DNA from 4 places in the Faecalibacterium sp. IP-1-18 genome. Region 2 is predicted to be linked to each of the others. Evidence: predicted binding sites of a transcription regulator. Region 2 holds the regulator's gene; each other region holds the start of a gene.
What was found. Region 2 encodes Rex, which represses fermentation and respiration genes when NADH is low (regulators of the CRP and FNR family bind a similar motif). Its sites were predicted from a motif close to ATTGTTAANNNNTTAACAAT; they were not measured.
Positions count from the first base shown of each region.

Region 1: MTP43_RS05515 (phosphoglycerate kinase) is a predicted target of Rex. The motif match lies at 3,624-3,643, and genes of this name have one in related genera.
Region 3: gap (type I glyceraldehyde-3-phosphate dehydrogenase) is a predicted target of Rex. The motif match lies at 3,624-3,643, and genes of this name have one in related genera.
Region 4: MTP43_RS06995 (butyryl-CoA:acetate CoA-transferase) is a predicted target of Rex. The motif match lies at 2,906-2,925, and genes of this name have one in related genera.

Region 1 is NZ_CP094472.1:1,154,849-1,160,166, reverse strand. Features, by position in the region: gene gpmI (2,3-bisphosphoglycerate-independent phosphoglycerate mutase) at 1-1,239, opposite strand, end outside; gene tpiA (triose-phosphate isomerase) at 1,427-2,197, opposite strand; gene MTP43_RS05515 (phosphoglycerate kinase) at 2,301-3,509, opposite strand; gene ribF (riboflavin biosynthesis protein RibF) at 3,808-4,725, opposite strand; gene truB (tRNA pseudouridine(55) synthase TruB) at 4,747-5,318, opposite strand, start outside.
Region 2 is NZ_CP094472.1:585,464-590,781, reverse strand. Features, by position in the region: gene MTP43_RS02825 (ABC transporter substrate-binding protein) at 1-1,234, opposite strand, end outside; gene MTP43_RS02820 (thymidine kinase) at 1,823-2,428, opposite strand; gene MTP43_RS02815 (redox-sensing transcriptional repressor Rex) at 2,433-3,074, opposite strand; gene MTP43_RS02810 (ClpP family protease) at 3,329-4,012, shown strand; gene MTP43_RS02805 (DNA translocase FtsK) at 4,266-5,318, shown strand, end outside.
Region 3 is NZ_CP094472.1:1,189,161-1,194,478, reverse strand. Features, by position in the region: gene metG (methionine--tRNA ligase) at 1-312, opposite strand, end outside; gene glmM (phosphoglucosamine mutase) at 768-2,153, opposite strand; gene gap (type I glyceraldehyde-3-phosphate dehydrogenase) at 2,505-3,536, opposite strand; gene MTP43_RS05655 (hypothetical protein) at 3,735-4,520, opposite strand; gene MTP43_RS05650 (citrate synthase) at 4,520-5,318, opposite strand, start outside.
Region 4 is NZ_CP094472.1:1,468,341-1,473,658, reverse strand. Features, by position in the region: gene MTP43_RS07010 (enoyl-CoA hydratase-related protein) at 1-675, opposite strand, end outside; gene MTP43_RS07005 (acetyl-CoA C-acetyltransferase) at 799-2,016, opposite strand; gene coaD (pantetheine-phosphate adenylyltransferase) at 2,058-2,597, opposite strand; gene MTP43_RS06995 (butyryl-CoA:acetate CoA-transferase) at 3,100-4,446, shown strand; gene MTP43_RS06990 (AI-2E family transporter) at 4,495-5,318, shown strand, end outside.

The sequences.
Region 1 (5,318 bases), 570 kb from region 2:
GGCCTTGACAGCAGCCTCGAACACGCCGGTGTGGCCGACCATATCGCAGTTTGCGAAGTTCAGGATGACCACATCGTACTTGCCGCTCTCGATGCGCTTGACGCACTCGGCAGCGACTTCGGGGGCGCTCATCTCGGGCTTCAGGTCGTAGGTGGCAACCTTGGGGCTGGGGATGACGCAGCGATCCTCGCCCTCGTAGGGAGCCTCCACGCCGCCGTTGAAGAAGAAGGTGACGTGCGCGTACTTCTCGGTCTCGGCAATGCGCAGCTGGGTCTTGCCGTGGGCAGACAGGTACTCGCCCAGAACGTTCTTCAGCTCCACCGGGGGATAGGCCACCTCGCAGTTGGGCATGGTGGCATCGTACTCAGCCATGCAGACGTAGTTCACCTGCTTGCGGCCGCCGCGGCGCTCGAAGCCGGTAAAGGCATCGTCGCAGAAGATGCGGGTCATCTGGCGGGCACGGTCGGGGCGGAAGTTCATAAAGATGACGGTATCGCCATCCTGCACACGGCCACCCTCGCAGGTGACGCAGGGCAGCACGAACTCATCGGTCTTGTCTGCGGCGTAGGAAGCCTCGATGGCCTCGGCAGCATTGGCAGCGTGCTCACCCTCGCCGTAGACAAAGGCAGCGTAGGCCTTCTCCTCGCGATCCCAGTTGTTATCACGGTCCATGGCGTAGTAACGGCCGGAAACGCTGGCGATCTTGCCCACGCCCAGCTCATCCAGCTTGGCCTGCAGGTCAGCAAGGAAGCCCTTGCCGGAGTGGGGATCGGTGTCGCGGCCATCGGTGATGCAGTGCAGGTAGACTTCCTTAGCACCCAGATGCTTTGCCATTTCCAGCACGCCAAACCAGTGGTCGGCATGGCTGTGCACGCCGCCGGTGCCCACCAGACCCATCAGGTGGATGGCCTTACCGGCCTCGATAGCAGCCTTCATGTTCTTGACCAGCACAGGGTTCTTGAGCATCTCACCGTCATGGATGGACTTGGTGATGAGGGTCAGCTGCTGGTAGACGATGCGGCCTGCGCCCATGTTGGTGTGGCCGACCTCGGAGTTGCCCATCTGGCCGTCGGGCAGACCGACAGCCATGCCGGAAGCATCAATGGTAGTCATGGGGTACTTTGCCATCAGAGCATCCAGATGGGGGGTCTTGGCAGCCACCACGGCGTTGCCAAAGGTCTCGTTCGGCACCCAGCCGAAGCCATCCATGATGCACAGAAGAACAGGTTTCTTTGCCATAAAATTGAATCTCCTTTGAATTTATCACGCGTTGCGGGCAAGGCTAAGCGCCCTGCCTGCGGGAGTGCAGCCTGCGGGGTGCATAACACCCGAGCGGCTGCTGTAAAAACAGATCAGCGCCCGGCTCAGCGCTGAAAAAACGGCGCAGCCGGGCGCTGAAACAGCTTAGTTAAGAAAAGGCAGTTGCTCAGCCCTTGGTGGCTGCATTGACGATGACAGCAAAGTCGGGAGCCTTCAGGGATGCGCCGCCGATCAGGCCGCCGTCCACGTCCTTCTTGCTCAGCAGCTCCTCGCAGTTCTTGGCGTTCATGCTGCCGCCGTACTGCACGGTGGTAGCCTCGGCCACGGCCTCGCCGTACAGCTCGCCCACCACCTTGCGGATCTGTGCGCAGACTTCCTCTGCCTGATCGGAGGTAGCGGTCTTGCCGGTGCCGATGGCCCAGACAGGCTCGTAGGCGATGACAACATTTTCCATCTGCTCGGCGGTCACGTCACGCAGAGCGATCTTGGTCTGCATACGAACCAGCTCCTCGGTAACGCCCTCCTCGCGCTGCTGCAGGCTTTCGCCCACGCACAGGATGACCTTCAGACCGGCGTTCAGAGCAGCCAGCGTGCGCTTGTTGACGGTCTGGTCGGTCTCTGCAAAGTACTGACGGCGCTCAGAGTGGCCAACGATAACGTACTCCACGCCCAGATCCACCAGCATATCGGCGCTGATCTCACCGGTGAAAGCACCGGACTTCTCAAAGTGGACGTTCTCGGCACCGACGTGGATGTTGGTGCCCTTGGTCTTAGCCACAGCGGTGACCAGATCGGTAAACGGGGTGCAGATAACCACCTCGCAGGTAGCGTCCTTCACAGCGGGGATCAGCTCGTCCACCAGAACAGCAGCCTCGGAGGCGGTCTTGTTCATCTTCCAGTTGCCAGCGATAATAGCCTTGCGCTTTGCCTTATCCATTGTTATTTTCTCCTTACCTTCGTAACTATTCACAAATTGCCTGCACAAAAAGAAAAGATGCGGCGGCGTAAATGCCGCCGCACCCATTGTGATGCCGGAAAAATTATGCGTTCTGGATGACTGCAATGCCGGGCAGTTCCTTGCCCTCCAGATACTCCAGAGAAGCGCCGCCGCCGGTGGAGATGTGGGTCATCTTGTCGCCCAGACCCATCTGCTGCACAGCTGCTGCGCTGTCGCCGCCGCCGATGACGGTGGTAGCATCGCTCTCAGCCATAGCCTTGGCAACAGCCAGAGTACCGGCTGCCAGAGTGGGGTTCTCGAACACGCCCATGGGGCCGTTCCAGACAACGGTCTTGGAAGCCTTGACAGCGTCAGCAAACAGCTTCATGGTCTCGGGGCCGATGTCGCAGCCCTCCATGTCAGCGGGGATCGCGGTGACAGGCACCACGGTCACGTCCACAGGAGCGTCGATGGGATCGGGGAAGTCCTTGATGCAGGCTGCATCCACAGGCAGCAGCAGCTTGACGCCCTTCTCCTTGGCCTTAGCCATCATTTCCTTGCAGTAGTCCAGCTTGGTGTCGTCGCACAGGCTCTTGCCGACCTCGTAGCCCTGAGCCTTGACGAAGGTGTAAGCCATGCCGCCACCAATGATCAGGGTATCGACCTTCTCCAGCAGGTTGGAGATGACGTTCAGCTTATCAGCGACCTTAGCGCCGCCCAGAATAGCGGTGAAGGGACGGACGGGGTCGTTGACGGCGTTGCCCAGATACTTGATCTCCTTCTCCATCAGGTAGCCGACAGCGGTATCCTTGATGTAGTCGGTGACACCTGCGGTGGAGCAGTGTGCACGGTGGCAGCTGCCGAAGGCGTCGTCCACATAAGCATCAGCCAGAGAAGCCAGCTCCTCGCTGAACTCGGGCATGTTCTTGGTCTCTTCCTTGCGGAAACGGGTGTTCTGCAGCAGAACGACATCGCCGTTGTTCATAGCAGCCACAGCAGCCTTTGCGTTCTCGCCCACAACGTTGTCATCGTCAGCAAACACAACGGTCTTGCCCAGCTTTGCGCTCAGAGCCACAGCAACGGGAGCCAGGCTGAACTTAGCCTCGGGGCCGTTCTTGGGCTTGCCCAGGTGGCTGCACAGGATGACCTTTGCGCCATCGTTGACCAGCTTCTGGATGGTGGGCAGTGCTGCGTTGATGCGGTTCTCGTTGGTGATGACACCGTCCTTCATCGGGACGTTGAAATCGCAGCGGACAAGCACCTTCTTGCCGCAGTAGTTCTGATCGTCGATCGTCTTCTTACCTAAACCCATGGTAAAAACTCCTCTCAAGTTATAATTCTGAACCAGAGTCTCGCTCACAATCGGGGCGTTGCCCCGTACAGCTACTATTATAAACAAAAACTGCGTGTATTGCAAGGACATGAGATAGATAATTGTTTAACAAACATTTGCCATTGTTGCACGGAAATGTGTCTATTTTGCCCGAAGTGCGGTTTTTTCTGCCCGCAGACGCCGGAAATGCTGTTTTCCTTCACGACAAAAGGGGTCGAAAAACGCCCACAGGCGTTTCTCGACCCCAAATAAAAATAATTTTTCCGCTGTTGATGCGTTATGCAAAATATTCCTGTGCGCGGCGGGCGGCATCGTTGATGCAATCCCGCAGCTGGTCCAGCGTATCAAACTTTTTGCTGGGACTCAGGTAAGCGTGGAACTCCACCACCGGGTCGGTGCCGTACAAGTCACCAGAAAAGCCCGGGATAAAGGTCTCGCAGGTCACCTTGGTAGCGTCATCGTTCACGGTCGGGCGGCTGCCCAGACCGGTGGCCGAGGGATACCACACCCCGTTGATGCAGGTGCGGGTGATATAAATGCCGCTGCGGGGCATCTGGAAGCCCTGCGGGTACAGCTGGTTGATGGTGGGCACCCCGAGGGTGTGCCCCAGTCCTGCCCCGTGCTGCACCGCAAAGCGGATGGCGTAGGGCATGCCCAGCATAGCGTTGGCGGCCGGGATGTCCCCGCCCTCCAGCGCGGTGCGGATGCGGGTAGAGGACACCGGCTTTTCCTCAAACTGAGCCATGGGCACCACCACTACCTCTACCCCAAGAGGGGCACAGAGGGTGCGCAGCAGCTCCGGCGTACCGGCAGCCTTTGCACCAAAGGTGAAGTTTTCGCCACAGAACAGCGCCCGGGCGTGGCAGTTTTCCACGATGCCGCGCACGAACTCCTCCGGGCTCAGTGCCTTGATCGCCTCAAAGTCCGGGGTGAGGTAATACTCCACCCCAAGACTGTGGATCAGGGCGTGCTTGTCCTCGGTGGAGAGCAGGCGCTTGCCCTTCATTTTATTTTCCACCGGCAGGCGGAAGGTGAACACCGCCGGAGCTGCATCATGGGTCTTTGCCCACTGCACAGCCCCTTCGATCACCGCCCGGTGGCCGATATGGATGCCGTCAAAGTAGCCCATGGCCACGGCGGTGCCTTTTTCAGGCTGTGCCAGCGGCAGCGGGGCAAACTGAGAAATGATCTGCATGGGTCTTGTTTCCTTTATTGCTCAATTACGTTCCACGAACAGTTTTTCCACCCGGAGCACCCCGCCGTTGATGTTAGCAAGGCCAAGGAACTGCCCGGCGGCATTGCGCACCCGGTAGCGTCCGTCTGCTGCGGGGTAGTGGCTGGTGGGACAGCCGTTGTACAGGTGCTGCTCCACCCATGGCTCCACCATCAGCAGCGGCAGCGGGGTGAACACGCTTTCCACCGGCAGCATCAGTGCTTCCAGTGCAGCGCTCCCCTGCTCCTTTGCGGCAAGAATTTCTTCCAGCGTGTGGGCATCTGCTTCGGTGTACAGACCGGCAGCAGTGCGGCGCAGCGCGCTCATGGTGCCCTTCTGCCCCATTGCGGCGGCGATATCCTCCAGCAGGGTGCGGATATAGGTGCCCTTGGAGCAGCGCACCGTCAGTACATACTCGTTTTCTGCCGGACTGCCGCCGTACTCGATGCCGTAGATTTCAATGGGGCGCGCCTTGCGTTCCACGGTCACGCCCTCGCGGGCCAGCTTATACAGCGGCTGGCCGTTGATCTTGACCGCCGAGTACATGGGCGGCACCTGCATCTGCGGGCCAATAA
Region 2 (5,318 bases):
TGTTGGTGGTGAAAGCCATGACCTTGGCGTTTGCCTCAGCAACCAGGTCCTTGACAGCGCCGGCGTCCTGAGCGAACTTCAGGCCAGCCTTGGAAGCGGGGATGCCGCACTCAGAACCCATGATGGAAGCGCCCTTTTCCTCGTTCAGCAGGAAGTTGATCAGGGTAGCAGCCTCGGCAACGTTCTTGCAGGTCTTGGTGATAGCCAGACCCATGGACACCTTGGAGAAGCCGCCGTTGTTATCGCCGAACTTGATCTCCTCGCCGACGGTGAAGCCGTCCTTGTTGCTGTCGTCCAGAGCGGAAGAGTACTTGCTTGCAGCGGAATCCCACTCGAAGATGCCTGCGATCTTACCGGTGATCCACTCGTTGGACTGGTGGGTAGCGGTATCGGAGTTTGCAGAGTAGTAGGTCTTCAGGTTCATCATGACGTGGTTGTCCACCAGGCTCTTGATGAAGGCCAGACCCTCAGCGATCTCGTCCTCGGTGTAGTTCAGGGTGGAGGTAACGGGATCTGCCCAGTCCTTGCCGTACTTGGACTCGAGGTAGAACACCATCAGGATCATACGGTCGTATGCGCCCAGGTGCATGGGGTAGTAATCGTCGCCCAGCTTCTCCTGGAAAGCCTTACCGGCAGCCATCAGATCGTCCAGAGACTTGGGGACCTCGGTGATGCCAGCCTTATTAAAGGTGGTCATGTTCCAGTAGAAGATACGGCCGGTCATGGAGACGGGCACGCACTGCTGGCTGTTGGCCACATAGCAAGCGTCCATAGCAGCGGAATCCCACTGGGTCAGGTCGATGAACTTGGAGGTGGTGTTCAGATCCACGAACTTGCTGCCGTCGGCAGAGTAGTTGTACAGCCAGTTCCAGTTCACCTGGCAGACATCCTGAGCGTTGCCTGCGATGAAGGCAGCAGCCATCTTCTCTTCCCAGCCGGACCATGCGGCGAAGGTGGGCTCCACGGTGATGTTGGAGTGCTCAGCCTGGAAAGCCTCCAGAGCGCTCTGGTAAGCAGCGTGACGGCTGTCGCCGCCCCACCAGCTGATGCTCAGGTTGACGGGGCCGTCAGACAGGGCCAGGCTCTCGTCTGCGGAAGCAGCGGGGGCCTGAGAAGCAGCGGAAGAAGCGGTGGAAGAAGCAGCGGGCTTGCTGCCGCAGGCAGCCAGCAGACCTGCAGCACCGACAGCGCCGGTAGCCATCAGGAAGTTACGACGAGAAATTGCCTTGCTCATTTTTGTTCTCCTCCTAATAGAAAACATCTTCATGTAGGGGGCCTGCACATGCCCCCTTGTATACAATTATGATAACAAAAGCCACTGAAAAAAGAAAGATGCAAATTACAGTGATACGGGATAAAAACGTACAAATATTGCCCTTGTTTTCGCGTGCAATTCGACGTCCTTGCCGAAATGAATAAACTTGCGCTGAAAAACTGTGCAACTTGTATACTTCAATGACTTGCATAAAAATCTGGGATGCAACAAGGGCAGAACAGGAAAAATCTCAATAATTCCTGTTACATTTACCGTTCCGCCTGTAATTTTTTGTGCTCTGCCGTCCCCCGTCGCTCTCTTCTTCTCCCATTCCCTCTCCCCTCCGTCGAGTAACTGCCCGGTCCGAACTGATATATCAATAGTGCAAAAAACGTGCGAATTCCGCCCGGTTGATATATCAGTTCCTCTCGCAAAATGCAACAAATTGATATATCAGTCTGTATACAGCCTGTTGGAGACTCTGGCGGGGAACCCCTTCCGCAAATCACGCAAAAAAGCCGCTGCACCCGGCGCGGTACAGCGGCTTGTATACAACATAAAAGTATCTCAGTTTTTCCTTGCAGCGTAAAACGCCCGCCGTGCCTTGAAGTAGCACTGGGGGCACATGCTGACATACTGCACATCGTTTTCAAGGTCGATGGCTACCTGCTCGCCCTCAAAGACGAACCGTCCGTTCACCTTGCGGCAGTTGCAGATGGCCTTGCGCCCGCAGGTGCAGATGGTCTTCATCTCCTCGATGGTGTGCGCCAGCTCCAGCAGACGGGTAGAACCCGGGAAGCCCTTGAGGGAAAAATCTGCCCGCAGACCGTAGCAGATCACCGGGATGTTCAGATCTACCGTGATCATGAACAGCTGCTCGGCCTGCTCCGGGGTAAAGAACTGGCTCTCGTCGCACAGCACACAGGCCAGCGGCCCGGAAGCAGCGTTTGCCGCCTGCACAGCTTCGAACACGTCCAGCTCCGGCGGGATCAGCAGGTCTGCCTTGCGGCGCACGCCCAGACGGCTCACCAGTTCTCCGCCGCCCTTAGTATCCACCTGCGGCTTCAAAATGAGCACCTTCATGCCCTGCTCTTCGTAGTTGTGTGCCACCTGCATCAGCGCCGTGCTCTTGCCGCTGTTCATGGCACCGTAGCGGAAATACAATTTTGCCATGCCGTCACTCCTGATTGCGCAGACGGTAGCCCAAGCTCATCAGGCTGTCGCCCAGATGGACGTTTTCCACCACCACATTGGGGTACGACACCGACAGGTCATAGTGGGAGAAGTTCCAGAAGCCCTCGATGCCCAGATCCACCAGCCGTCCGCTGACCTGCTGTGCACCATCACGGGGTACACAGAGCACCGCCACCTTGGGCTTGTTTTCCTCGCAAAAGGCCTCCAGCTCGTCAATGTGCCGGATGCGGATACCGCTGATCTCCTTGCCTACCTCGTTCTCGGCCACGTCAAAGGCCGCGATCAGCTTGTAGCCGTTGGTGTCGGTGGTGATAAAGCGGCTCACAGCCTTGCCCAGGCGGCCGCAGCCGATCAGAATGGTGGGCAGACGGTCGCCGTTGCCGAACAGCAGACTTTCCAGAATGGAAAGCAGGTTCTCCACCGAGTAGCCGATGCCCTGCCGTCCGTTCACGTCACCGATGCAGTTAAAGTCCTGCCGCACCTGCGAGGCGGTGGTGCCCATCTGAGAGGCCAGCTCCCGGGAGGAGATGCTGGTAATGCCATCGGCCTGCAAGGAGCGCAGATACCGGTAATATTTGGGGAGACGCTTGATCACAGGGATCGATGCTTTCTGGGGGGTGTTCATAGCAAAATTCTCCTTTCTGCCCAACGCGCTGCAGCTTCTGCCGCCATGCAAGGGGCTTCTTTGCGCGCAGAGAGATGTTCCGTTTTATCCTGTTATATTATTTAAAGTATACAGCATGAAAGGCGAATGTCAAATACCTATTTGTAAAAAAGCAAAAAATTCACAAAGTTTTTTGTATTCGCTCTCCTGCATACTTCCCCGGCAGCCGGGGGATACTGACCCCACAAAGACCCTGCTACGGAAGGAGAACGCGCATGGATACGGCAAAAGACACCCCCGCAGAGCAGCACCGGATGGAAAAAGAGGATATTGAGGATCTGGGCACGGTCACCCTGAGCCGGGGCGGTCATGTCATCCACTGCCTGACCGTCATCGGCCAGATCGAAGGGCACACCGAAGCGCCGCAGGGGCAAAAGACCACCAAGTACGAGCACGTCATCCCCCAGCTGGTGGCGGTGCAGGAGGACCCCCGCATCGAGGGGCTGCTGGTGCTGCTGAACACGGTGGGCGGCGATGTGGAGGCCGGCCTTGCGCTGGCAGAACTGATCGCCAGCATCTCCAAGCCCAGCGCCACGCTGGTGCTGGGCGGCGGGCACTCCATCGGCATCCCGCTGGCGGTCAGCGCGCGGCACAGCTTCATCGTCCCCACCGCCACCATGACGGTGCACCCGGTGCGGCACTCCGGGCTGATCTTAGGCGTCCCGCAGACCATGCACTGCTTTGAGCAGATGCAGCAGCGCATCACCGGCTTTGTGGCCGCCCACAGCGGCATGCCGGAAAAGCGCTACACCCAGCTGATGCTCCACACCGGGGAACTGGTCATGGACATGGGCACGGTGCTGGACGGACGCCGTGCCGTAAAGGAAAAGCTCATCGACGAGCTGGGCGGTCTTTCGGACGCGCTGGCGTGGCTGTACGGGGAGATCGAACGGGGGTAAGGCCTTGCGTCTCCCCGCCGGACGATTTGAACTGCGCTCCGCGTTCGCTTTGCGCAGGAACAGCGGAAAAATTATTTTTTATTTCGCGTTTGTCGCGCTTTGCGGAGCGCTCCAAACGCCTTTTCACGAGAGGGGCTGGGTTCGTTCCATTTTCCTCAAGAAAAACAACATTATGGTTTGCCATTTTTGCCCTTGCGTGGTACAATAATAGAATCAATTATTGTGTCTATGGGAAGTTGGGGAACAGAGTAGAATGGCAACGAAAAAACGAAAATCAACGAAACGGCGTACTGCTGCCCGCCGTAAAAAGGCAGAGCAGCGGCTTCCGGCAGGGCTTGGCACCCTGTTCGGCGGCCTGCTGCTGATGGTGCTGGCCTTTGTGCGGGGCGATTCCGTATGGCGGGTGCTCCATGATGTGCTGTTCGGGCTGTTCGGCTGCGGCAGCTTTGTGCTGGGTGCAGCCGTGTGCTGTCTGGCCGTTTTGTACACCCGGGGCGAGGAGCTGCTGTCCCGCATCCTCAAGCTGGTGCTGGGGCTTATCTTTGTCTGCGGCACGGTCATCGTGTTTTCCGATATCCAGCCGCAGGGGCTGTCGGCGCTGCAAATGCTTTCCGCCTGCTACGCCAACGGCGTCAATGCATGGCTCTCCGGCGGCGCAATGGGCTTTGTGTTGGGCGGCGTGCTGCTTTTGCTGTGCGGACGTCCGGCAGCAAATCTCATCATGGTCGTGCTCTTGCTGTGCGGCAGCCTGTACATTTTTGATATCACCCCCGCCGAGGTCTGGGTCTGGCTGTGTGCCGTCACCGGCGGTATCCACGCCCGCGGCGCTGCCTTTGCAGAGCAGCGCTCTGCCCGCCGCGCCGAGCGCGCCGCCATCCGGCAGGCAGAGCGGGAGATCGACGAGGAATACGACGAAATCGAGGACGAGCCGCTGGACGAGGAGGACGAGCCTGCCGGGCTGCATCTAGGGGTGCCGGACTGGATGTCCGGTGTGCTGCGCTGGGGACACAAGGTAACGCAGGAGATGGAGGCAGACGCTGCGGACACCGAAGCTGCGCCCGCCGCCCCTGCCCAGCCGGAGCCTGCCGCGCCGCCCATCACCCCGGTGCGGGTCAGCGTTGCCCATCCCCGCGCCGCCTTTGATGTAGACCTTGGCCCCGACCACACCGCCCTCTCCGAGGGCGGCAGCGAGCCCATTGAGCCGCTGATCGTCGGGCCGGGCGGCACCTTCGGGCAGGACCCGCTGCGCCCTGCATCCAAGCCCACGCCGCCGCCCATCGTGGCAGACCCGGTAGTCGCCTCTGCG
Region 3 (5,318 bases), 600 kb from region 2:
TTCCATGTGGTAATCATCGGTGGTGCGGATAAAGCGGTCGTAGCTGACATCCAGCAGCTTCCACAGATCCTTGACGGTGGCCACGATCTTGTCCACATACTCTTTGGGGGTGACGCCGGCATCGGCAGCCTTATCCTGGATCTTCTGGCCGTGCTCATCGGTGCCGGTCAGGAACATGACGTCATAGCCCTGCATCCGCTTGAAACGGGCCAGCGCATCGCAGGCCACGGTGGTGTAGCTGTGGCCGATGTGCAGCTTATCGCTGGGGTAATAGATGGGGGTGGTGATATAAAATGTCTTGTGTTCGCTCATGGGGTTCTATCTTCCTTTCTTTTGGTTCTGCAGCTTCTCCTGCAAGCAAAAAGCGCTCCCGCCCTGCCGGGTATAACCGGACAAGGACGAGAGCGCTGAACCTTCGTGGTACCACCTTGCTTCGCTGCGCCCTTGCGGACGCAGCCTTTAGCCGACAAAAACCGGCCTTTGCGCGGTAACGGGCGCACCCCGTCGCAGACTCATTGTTCACCTGCGCGGCTCCAAGACCATCTTCGGCACCGCGCGGCCTGCCCGGTTCCATCCTTCGGGCTTTCTGTCAGGCGCAGACGGTGCGTACTCTTCTCTTCACAGCCAATTTGACACAATTTTCAGTGTTACCTTTATCATACGCAAAAAGTGCGGGTTTGTCAACAAAAAGATGCTGAATCATGCCACACAGAGCATCTGCCGCCCGCATTTTGGTGCACGGGCAACATCCGCCGCAGCACTCAGCCTCAGACGGCGTAACCCTTGCTCTTGATGGCCTCCACGACCTGAGAGACATATTTCTGGCAGGTGTCGTGGTCGGGAGCCTCCACCATCACGCGGACAAGGGGCTCGGTGCCGGACTCACGAACCAGAATACGTCCGGTATCGCCCAGCGCTTCAGCCACAGCCTTGACGGCCTCCTGCACTGCCGGGTCGTTCTGTGCGGCCTTTTTATCGGTGACGCGGACATTCTCCAGAACCTGCGGATAGATCTTCAGCGGCTCAGCCAGCTTGCTCATGGGCAGTTTTTTGGCCAGCATGACCTCCATCATCTTCAGGCTGGTCAGGATACCATCGCCGGTGCTGGCGTACTTGGAGAAGATGATATGACCGCTCTGCTCACCGCCAATACGGCAGCCGTTCTTAGCCATGTACTCGTAAACGTACTTGTCGCCCACGGCGGTCTTTGCGTAGCCGATGCCCTGCTCGTCAAAAGCCTTGTACAGACCAAAGTTGGACATGACCGTGGTGACCACGGTGTTGTTCATCAGCTCGCCGTGCTCCTTCATGTAGCAGCCATAGATATACAAAATGTGGTCACCGGTGACGACATTGCCCTTCTCGTCCACGCACAGGCAGCGGTCAGCGTCACCATCGAAAGCAAAGCCGACATCCAGACCGTTTTCCACCACGAACTTCTGCAAGCCCTCGATATGGGTAGAACCAGCATTATTGTTGATGTTCAGCCCGTTCGGCTTGTTGTTGATAACGTAGGTGTCAGCACCCAGAGCGTCAAACACACTCTTAGCGATATTCCAGCTTGCACCGTTGGCGCAGTCCAGACCGACCTTCACGCCCTTGAAGGAGTAGATGCCCAGGCTGATCAGGTAGCCCATGTAGCGGTTACGACCTGCCACATAGTCCACGGTGCAGCCGATGTGCTCCCGGTGTGCAAAGGGCAGCTCCGGCCAGTCCTTGTCAAATACATGGAGTTTGCCGTCGATGTAGTCCTCCACCAGCAGCAGGGTCTCCTCGGGCATCTTCTCACCGTAGCAATCGATCAGCTTGATACCGTTATCATAGTACGGGTTGTGGCTGGCAGAGATCATGATGCCGCAATCAAAGTCATCCACGCGAGCGATGTAAGCCACACTGGGCGTAGTAGTGACATGCAGCAGGTAAGCGTCTGCTCCGGAGGCGGTCAGTCCTGCGACCAGACTGTACTCGAACATATAGGAGCTGCGGCGGGTGTCTTTGCCGATTACAATGCGTGCAGGCTCGTTGTTGCCATTGCGCTCGCGGAGCATATTGTAATACCAGCCCAAAAAGCGACCAACCTTGTAGGCATGGTCGGCAGTCAGATCAATACCAGCTTCACCACGGAAGCCATCGGTCCCAAAATACTTTCCCATTCTTGCTTACCTCGTTCCCAAAAGTGAACTTTCATTAGTGTATAAGTATATATGCTTTCCCCCATTGCATGATGCTACCCGCACAACAGCATTGTCATCCGCATAGTGCATCGGCTCCAGGGCACTGTGAGTTCAGTATAGCACATTTCTTGGAGTAAATCATCCTTTCTTTGGATTTTCTCCCTGCTGGAAGATAAAAAACACCCTTCCTCTCACGGAGACCCGCAAAAGGAAGGGTGTAGAACTCAATATCCTGTTGTCGTACCAATCACCGCATGTTCGTACCAGCAAAGCCGGTACCAGCCGTCATTCAGCACGGCACCTCAAGCACTTTTGAGCGTAGAGCTGTGATTAGCAGTTCTCAGCGAAGTACTTAATGGTACGGACCATCTGAGAGGTGTAGGAGTTCTCGTTGTCGTACCAAGACACGACCTGAACCTGATAGGTGTCGTCGTCGATCTTAGCGACCATGGTCTGAGTAGCGTCGAACAGAGAGCCGTAACGCATGCCGATAACGTCGGAAGAAACGATCTGATCCTCGTTGTAGCCGAAGGACTCAGAAGCAGCAGCCTTCATAGCAGCGTTGATAGCTTCCTTGGTGACGTCCTTGCCCTTGACGACAGCAACCAGAATGGTGGTGGAGCCGGTGGGAACAGGCACACGCTGAGCAGAGCCGATCAGCTTGCCGTTCAGCTCAGGGATGACCAGACCGATGGCCTTAGCAGCACCGGTGGTGTTGGGGACGATGTTCTGTGCGCCAGCACGAGCACGGCGCAGGTCGCCCTTGCGCTGAGGACCATCCAGAATCATCTGGTCGCCGGTGTAAGCATGAACGGTGGTCATGATACCGGAAACGATGGGATAGGTCTTGTTCAGGGTGTTGGCCATGGGAGCCAGGCAGTTGGTGGTGCAGGAAGCAGCGGAGATGACCTGATCCTCAGCGGTCAGGGTCTTCTCGTTGACGGAGTAGACGATGGTCTTCAGATCGTTGCCTGCGGGAGCAGAGATAACGACCTTCTTTGCGCCAGCCTGGATGTGAGCCATGCTCTTCTCCTTGCTGGTGTAGAAGCCGGTGCACTCCAGAACGACGTCAACGTTCAGCTCGCCCCAAGGAGCATCCTTTGCGTCCTTAACAGCGTAGATCTTGATCTCCTTGCCGTCAACAATGATGGAATCCTCGGTGGACTCGACAGTATGCTTGCCCTCGCCGATCTTGCCGCAGAAAGAGCCCTGAGCAGTATCGTACTTCAGCAGGTGAGCCAGCATCTTGGGGCTGGTCAGGTCGTTGATTGCGACGACCTCGTAACCCTCAGCATCAAACATCTGACGGAAAGCCAGACGGCCAATACGACCGAAACCATTGATAGCAACTCTAACAGCCATTGTAATAGTACCTCCTAATTATTTTACCCATAATCGGATAAATCACGGTATCTTTATTGTAGACCAAAACCGGCAAACTTTCAAGTGTCTGCTAAAAAATTAACAACATAATTTTATCTTTTTTGGCTTTTGTACGATTTTATGCACCTCGCCACAAAGCTTTTGTTCAATTACACCAAGGGTGCGCAGTCGCTTTTGTCAGTTATTTCCAGCTTTTCCCTGCCCAATACAGGCAAGCCCCATACCGCCGATGTAGCACAGCGCAAGGCCGGAAAGCAGTTCCGGCAACACCGCCGCCATGCCGCCGCCAAAGCCTGCTGCCAACAGCAGGAGCACCCGGGGCAGCTCCCAGCACAGGCACAGACAAAAGGCTGCAAGCGCCGCTGCGTGCAGGGTGCGGCCGTTTTCCGGCCGGGGCAGATATAGCGTGCGCGCCAGCGCCGCCAGAAGCAGCAACGCCGCCATCTCCTGCCAGACTGCTGCCGTGGGCTGTACCCGGTGCCAGCTGGAACTGTTCTCCATAAAGCGCATCAGCACATTCCAGTAGAACAACGCACTGCCCGCAATGGCCAGCGGCAGACCGCCGACGGGCGTTTTCCAGCCGTCTCCGCGCAGCCAGCTGCGGCCGAGGTTGCTCAGCCACACGGCACAGGCCACCTCCAGCAGAATGCGCACAAAGGTGCTTACCGTACCGGCGGCCAGCACAAACTGTGCTGCACCGGCAGCCAGCATACACACTGCCCCGGCAAAGGCCAGCACGCCTGCCGCCGGGCGGCGGCTGCGCAGCGGCTCCGGGGGCAGCGGGCGGCTGCGCCCGGCCAGCACTGCGGCCAGCACCACAGCGCCCAAGACGAGATACCGCCACCACACCGCACCTGCGGTACACAGACCGGTGGCCGCGTCGGTGGCAAAGGCAAGGTCTGCGCCGCGGCCAAGGCCAAGCAGCACGCAGAGCAGGACAACAACGAACTCTAACGGTTTCATTAACGCTCCTCGATGGGCTTATATTTCTGGCGCACGCCCAGATACTTGTAGGCCGGGCGGATGATACGGTTGGCAAAGATCACCTCTTCCACCCGGTGTGCGCACCAGCCCGGCACACGGGCGATGGCGAACAGCGGGGTGTACAGATCCTCCGAGATGCCCAGCATATTGTAGATCAGGCCACTGAACAGGTCCACGTTGGCGCACACCGGCTTGGAGCTGCCCTTTTCCTCAGCAAAGATGCCGGGTGCCAGCCGCTCGATGCTGCACAGCATATTGTACTCTTCCTCAAAGCCCTTTTCGTAGGCCAGATGCTTTGCGCGCTGCTTCAGGATGACCTCACGGGGATCGCTGATGGTGTAAACCGCATGACCCATGCCGTAGATCAGGCCGGAGCCGTCGCCCGCCTGCTTGCGCAGGATGCGGCGCAGATACTCGCGCACCTCATCGTCATCCTCCGGGTTCTCGACGTGCTTGAGGATATCCTGCAGCTGGCGGTTGACCATCAGGTTCGCGCCGCCGTGCTTGGGGCCCTTCAGAGCACCGATGGCCGCAGAGATGGCCGAGTAGGTGTCCGTACCGGAGGAGGACAGCACACGGGTGGTAAAGGTGGAGCAGTTGCCGCCGCCGTGGTCTGCGTGGACCAGCAGGCACATATCCAGCAGCTTTGCCTCCTCGTGGGTGAACTTCTGATCCGGGCGGTAGGTGCTGAGGATGTGCTCTGCCGTGCTCTGGCCGGGCTTGGGCAGGTGGAAGAACATACTCTGTTTATCGTAGTAGCGGCGCTTCATCTGGTAA
Region 4 (5,318 bases), 880 kb from region 2:
GACCTCAACAGCCTTCTCGATGGGCAGGCTGATGCCGTCGTTCATTGCCTTCTTGCAGTTGCGCACAGCAATGGGAGCGTTCTTTGCGATCTTGCCGGCCAGCTTCAGGACATTCTCCATCAGCTCAGCCTGCGGATACACGGCGTTGACCAGACCGATGCGGTAAGCCTCGTCAGCCTTGATGTTCAGAGCAGAGTAGACCAGCTGCTTTGCCATGCCCATGCCAACCAGACGAGCCAGACGCTGGGTGCCGCCGAAGCCCGGGGTGATGCCCAGACCGACTTCCGGCTGACCGAACACAGCGTTGTCAGAGCAGATGCGGAAATCGCAGCTCATAGCCAGCTCGTTGCCGCCGCCCAGTGCAAAGCCGTTGACGGCTGCGATGACGGGGATGGGGAAATGCTCGATCATCAGGAACACATCATTGCCCAGCTTGCCGAAGGCCTCGCCTTCTGCCTTAGTCATGGTGCTCATAGAACCGATATCAGCACCAGCAACGAAGCTCTTGTCGCCTTCGCCGGTCAGAACGATGCAGCGGACAGTCTCCTGATCGACTGCCTCAAAAGCAGCCTTCAGGTCAGCCAGAACCTCGGGGTTCAGGGCGTTCAGTGCCTTGGGACGGTCGATGGTAATGATCTCAACAGCGCCCTGCACCTCGGTTTTTACAAATGCCATTGTGAAAACCTCCATTTCATACAGTTCAGTTTTTTCAAAACAGCCCCCGGAACGCGGGAGAGCTCTCCGGTTCCCTCCGGCGCTCCGGGTCTGTGGTTCAGTCAGGATTCAGAGAAAGAGTGCTTAGTCCATCTCAACGATGGTAGCGCAGCCCATGCCGCCGCCGATGCACAGGGTAGCCAGACCCTTGTGAGCGCCACGGTGCTTCATAGCGTACAGCAGGGTGACCAGAATACGAGCGCCGGAAGCGCCGACCGGGTGACCCAGAGCGATTGCGCCGCCGTTGACGTTCAGCTTGTCCTTATCAAAGCCCAGAGCCTCGCCGACAGCGATGGACTGTGCTGCGAATGCCTCGTTGGCCTCGACCAGATCCATATCAGCAACGGTCATGCCGGTCTTGGCCATGACCTTCTTGGTAGCAGCGATGGGGCCCAGACCCATGACCTCGGGCTCAACGCCTGCCAGAGCACCGGCGACCCAGGTTGCCAGAGGCTTCACGCCCAGCTCCTTAGCCTTCTCCTCGCTCATGACGACCAGAGCAGCAGCGCCGTCGTTGATGGCGGAAGAGTTACCAGCGGTGACGATGCCGTCTTTGGTGAAGGCGGGCTTCAGCTTTGCCAGAACCTCGGGAGCGCTCAGACGGGGGCCCTCATCGGTATCGAACACGGTGTCGCCCTTCTTGCCCTTGATGACAACAGGAACGATCTCGTCCTTGAAGGCGCCGTCCTTGATGGCCTTGTCAGCCTTCAGCTGGCTGTTGTATGAGAACTCGTCCAGCATCTCGCGGGTGATGGGGCTGTAGCCGTACTTCTTCTGGTAGGTCTCGTTGGTGCAAACGTTCTCAGCGGTCATGCCCATGTGCTTGTTGAAGCCGCAGGCATCCCACAGTGCATCGTTGACCATGGTATCCACGATCTCGCTCTTGCCCATGGGAGCGCCCATGCGGTAGCCATAGCGAGCCTTCTGCAGTGCGAAGGGAGCCATGTCCATGTTCTCCATGCCGCCTGCAACAACGATATCAGCATCGCCTGCCTCGATCATCTGAGCAGCCATGTTCACGCAGTTCAGACCAGAGCCGCAGACCACGTTGACGGTGACGGCGGGGGTCTCGATGGGCAGACCAGCCTTCAGGGCAGCCTGACGAGCGACGTTCTGGCCCAGACCAGCCTGAATGACGCAGCCCATGTAAACATGATCGACCTGCTCGGGCTTGACGTTTGCACGGTTCAGAGCTTCCTTGATAACGATGGAGCCCAGCTCAACAGCGGGAACGTTGGCCAGAGTGCCACCGAACTTGCCGATAGCGGTGCGGCATGCAGATGCGATAACGATCTTTTTCATGTGAATAGCCTCCTGAATTGTGTATGTGTGTTACTTATCGGTTACCCATTTATCAAAACGCCCTGCGGCATTTTTGCGGTATCAGATTTTTCCCTCTCCCGGAGCTGTGCGTATTTTTCGCTGACGGCTTTTTCCACATTGGGTGTGACGAACTTGCTGATGTCACTGCCGTAGTACGCCGCTTCCTTTACGATGGTGGAGGAAAGATAACTCCATTTGATGCTGGTGGCAAGGAACATGGTCTCGATGCCGGGCATCAGTGCGTGGTTGGTCTGCGCAAGCTGGATCTCGTTTTCAAAGTCCGTTACTGCCCGCAGCCCGCGCACCATTACGGATGCGTGACGCTTTTTTGCGAACTCCACGGTCAGGCCGTCGAAACTTTCCACGGTCACGTTGGGGATGTTCTTGCAGCATTCCTGTAGCATAGCCACCCGCTCTTCCACTGTGAACAGCGGATGCTTGGCGCTGTTGATCAGCACCGCCACAATGAGGTGGTCGTTGATCTTTGCTGCGCGTTTGATGATATCAAGGTGTCCCTTGGTGACCGGATCGAACGACCCGGGATAAACTGCTGTTGCCATCGGTCAGTGTCCTCCTTGTGCGCTGTAATTACTAAGCGCGATGTGGTTCTGCCATGATAGCACTTTCCAGCCTTGGGTGCAACCTGAAACTGCTGCGGTGCGTTTTATCGTTAAATTTTAAACGAATCATCCCGCACTGCTCCGCAGTTGCTTCCCACGCTATTAGTAAAGCACATCGTCAAAATTTTATCAAGTCTTTTTCTCAACTTTTTTGTTTTTTGCGTACCAAACAATCCCCACATAAAGCTAAGAAAACTGTTCATTCTGCTATACTGGCTGTTTTTTAGCCAAAACTATTGATTCTACACTTTGTTAATGTTATAACTAAGTTGAGCTGTTCTGCGCAGAGCGGAGCACACACTGCTGCCTTGTTTATAAGGTTACCATACAGATGTGGCAAAACGGTGTGCATTCCGCAAAACAGGCGTAAAACGGCTGCATCATTTGTCCGCACAGAATTGTTTACAATTCTTTTATGTATTTTAAGAGAGGATGGTTTATAATGGATTGCAAGGAACTGTACGCACAGAAGCTTATGACTGCTGCGCAGGCTGCCGCTCTGGTCAAAAGCGGCGACTGGGTGGATTACGGCTGGGCTGTGAACACCCCTGTGGCCGTGGACGCCGAGCTGGCAAAACGCCTGCCGGAGTTGGAAGGAGTCAACTTCCGGGGCGGCATCCTGATGTGGGTGCCGGAGATCTTCCAGATCGACGACCCCGCTGCCCACATGACCTGGAACAGCTGGCACATGGGCGGCATTGAGCGCAAGGCCATTGCGCAGGGCTTCTCCTTCTACTCCCCCATCCGCTACTCTGAGCTGCCCCGCTACTACCGCGAGAGCAATGACCCCGTGGATGTGGCAGTATTTCAGGTGACCCCCATGGACGAGCATGGCTACTTCAACTTCGGTCCCAGCGCTTCGCATCTGGGTGCTGTGTGCGAAAAGGCCAAGAAGATCATCGTGGAGGTCAACACCAATATGCCGCGCTGCCTTGGCGGCATGGAGAACTGCGTACACGTTTCTCAGGTAAGCGGCATCGTGGAGGGCGCAAATCCCCCCATCGGCCAGATGGCAGCTGCCGGTGCCGCTACCGAGGTGGACCTGAAGGTAGCCAACCTCATTGTGCCGCAGATCCCCAACGGTGCCTGCCTGCAGCTGGGCATCGGCGGTATGCCCAATGCCATCGGCGGGCTGATTGCACAGAGTGATCTGAAGGATCTGGGCGTGCACACCGAAATGTATGTGGATGCCTTTGTGGATATTGCCAAGGCCGGCAAGATCAACGGCAGCCGCAAGCAGCTGGACAAGGGCCGTCAGGTCTACGCCTTTGGTGCCGGCACCCAGAAGATGTACGATTACCTGAACGATAACCCGGAGTGTATGTCTGCCCCGGTGGACTACACTAACGACATCCGCAGCATTTCCGCACTGGACAACTTTATTTCCATCAACAATGCCGTGGATATCGACCTGTTTGGTCAGGTGAATGCCGAAAGCGCCGGTGTGAAGCACATTTCCGGCGCAGGCGGTCAGCTGGACTTCGTGCTGGGCGCATACCTTTCCAAGGGCGGCAAGAGCTTTATCTGCCTGTCCTCCACCTTCTTTAATAAAAAGACCGGCCAGCTGGAAAGCCGCATCCGTCCCACGCTGGAGAATGGCAGCATCGTTACCGACACCCGCGCCAACGTGCACTATCTGTGCACCGAGTATGGCTGCGTGAACCTGAAGGGCTTGACCTCTTGGGAAAAGGCCGAGGCTCTGATCAGCGTGGCACACCCGGACTTCCGTGAGGAGCTGATCCGCGAGGCTGAAAAGCTGCACATCTGGCGCAGAAGCAACAAAATTTAATAAGCGCTGTGGGTATTCCCGCTGCCCGCAGCAGGAATGGAGTTTGTCATGATGGACAAAAAGCCGCACATCAAACCGTATCTCTATGGGATGCTCGCAGGGTTTGGTGCCATTGCACTGAGCATCATCTTCTTTTTCCTTATTTACCGCTTTGACGGCTTTGGCTCGGCCATCTCTACCCTGACCGGCATCCTGATGCCCTTTATCTACGGTGCCGTCATTGCCTACCTGCTCAAGCCGGTGTGCAACAGCATCGAGAGCTTTCTGCGCCGGTTCATCCCGGAAAAGATGAACGGTCTGATCAACGCGCTGTCCGTGGCGCTTACCATCCTGTTCGGGCTTTTGCTGGTGTATGCACTGGTCATGATGATCGTGCCGCAGCTGATCACCAGCGTGACTACCCTGTACTACACCGCGCAGGCCAACATTACAAAGTTCATGAACTGGGCAAACCATCTGGAGTTTATTGAAAAGAACGAACAGATCACGGAGCTGCTCAATTCAGCCTACGCTGCTCTGAACACCAATCTGGACACATGGAACACATGGCTCAAGAACACCCTGCTGCCCTCCATGCAGAACATCCTGAGCGGCGCAGCCATTGGTGTGCTGAACGTGGTGACGGTGGCCAAGAACCTGATCATCGGCATCATCGTGGCGGTGTATATGCTGGCCAGCCGCAAGCGGTTCGTGCAGCAGGGCAAGCTGGTGTTGCACAGCATCGTCCGCCCCCGCTGGGCGCAGCTGATTACCGAGGAAGTGAAGTACGCAGACCGGATGTTCGGCGGCTTCATCAACGGCAAGATCATGGACTCTGCCATCATCGGCGTGCTGTGCTATATCGGCTGCCTGATCTTCAAGTTCCCCAGTGC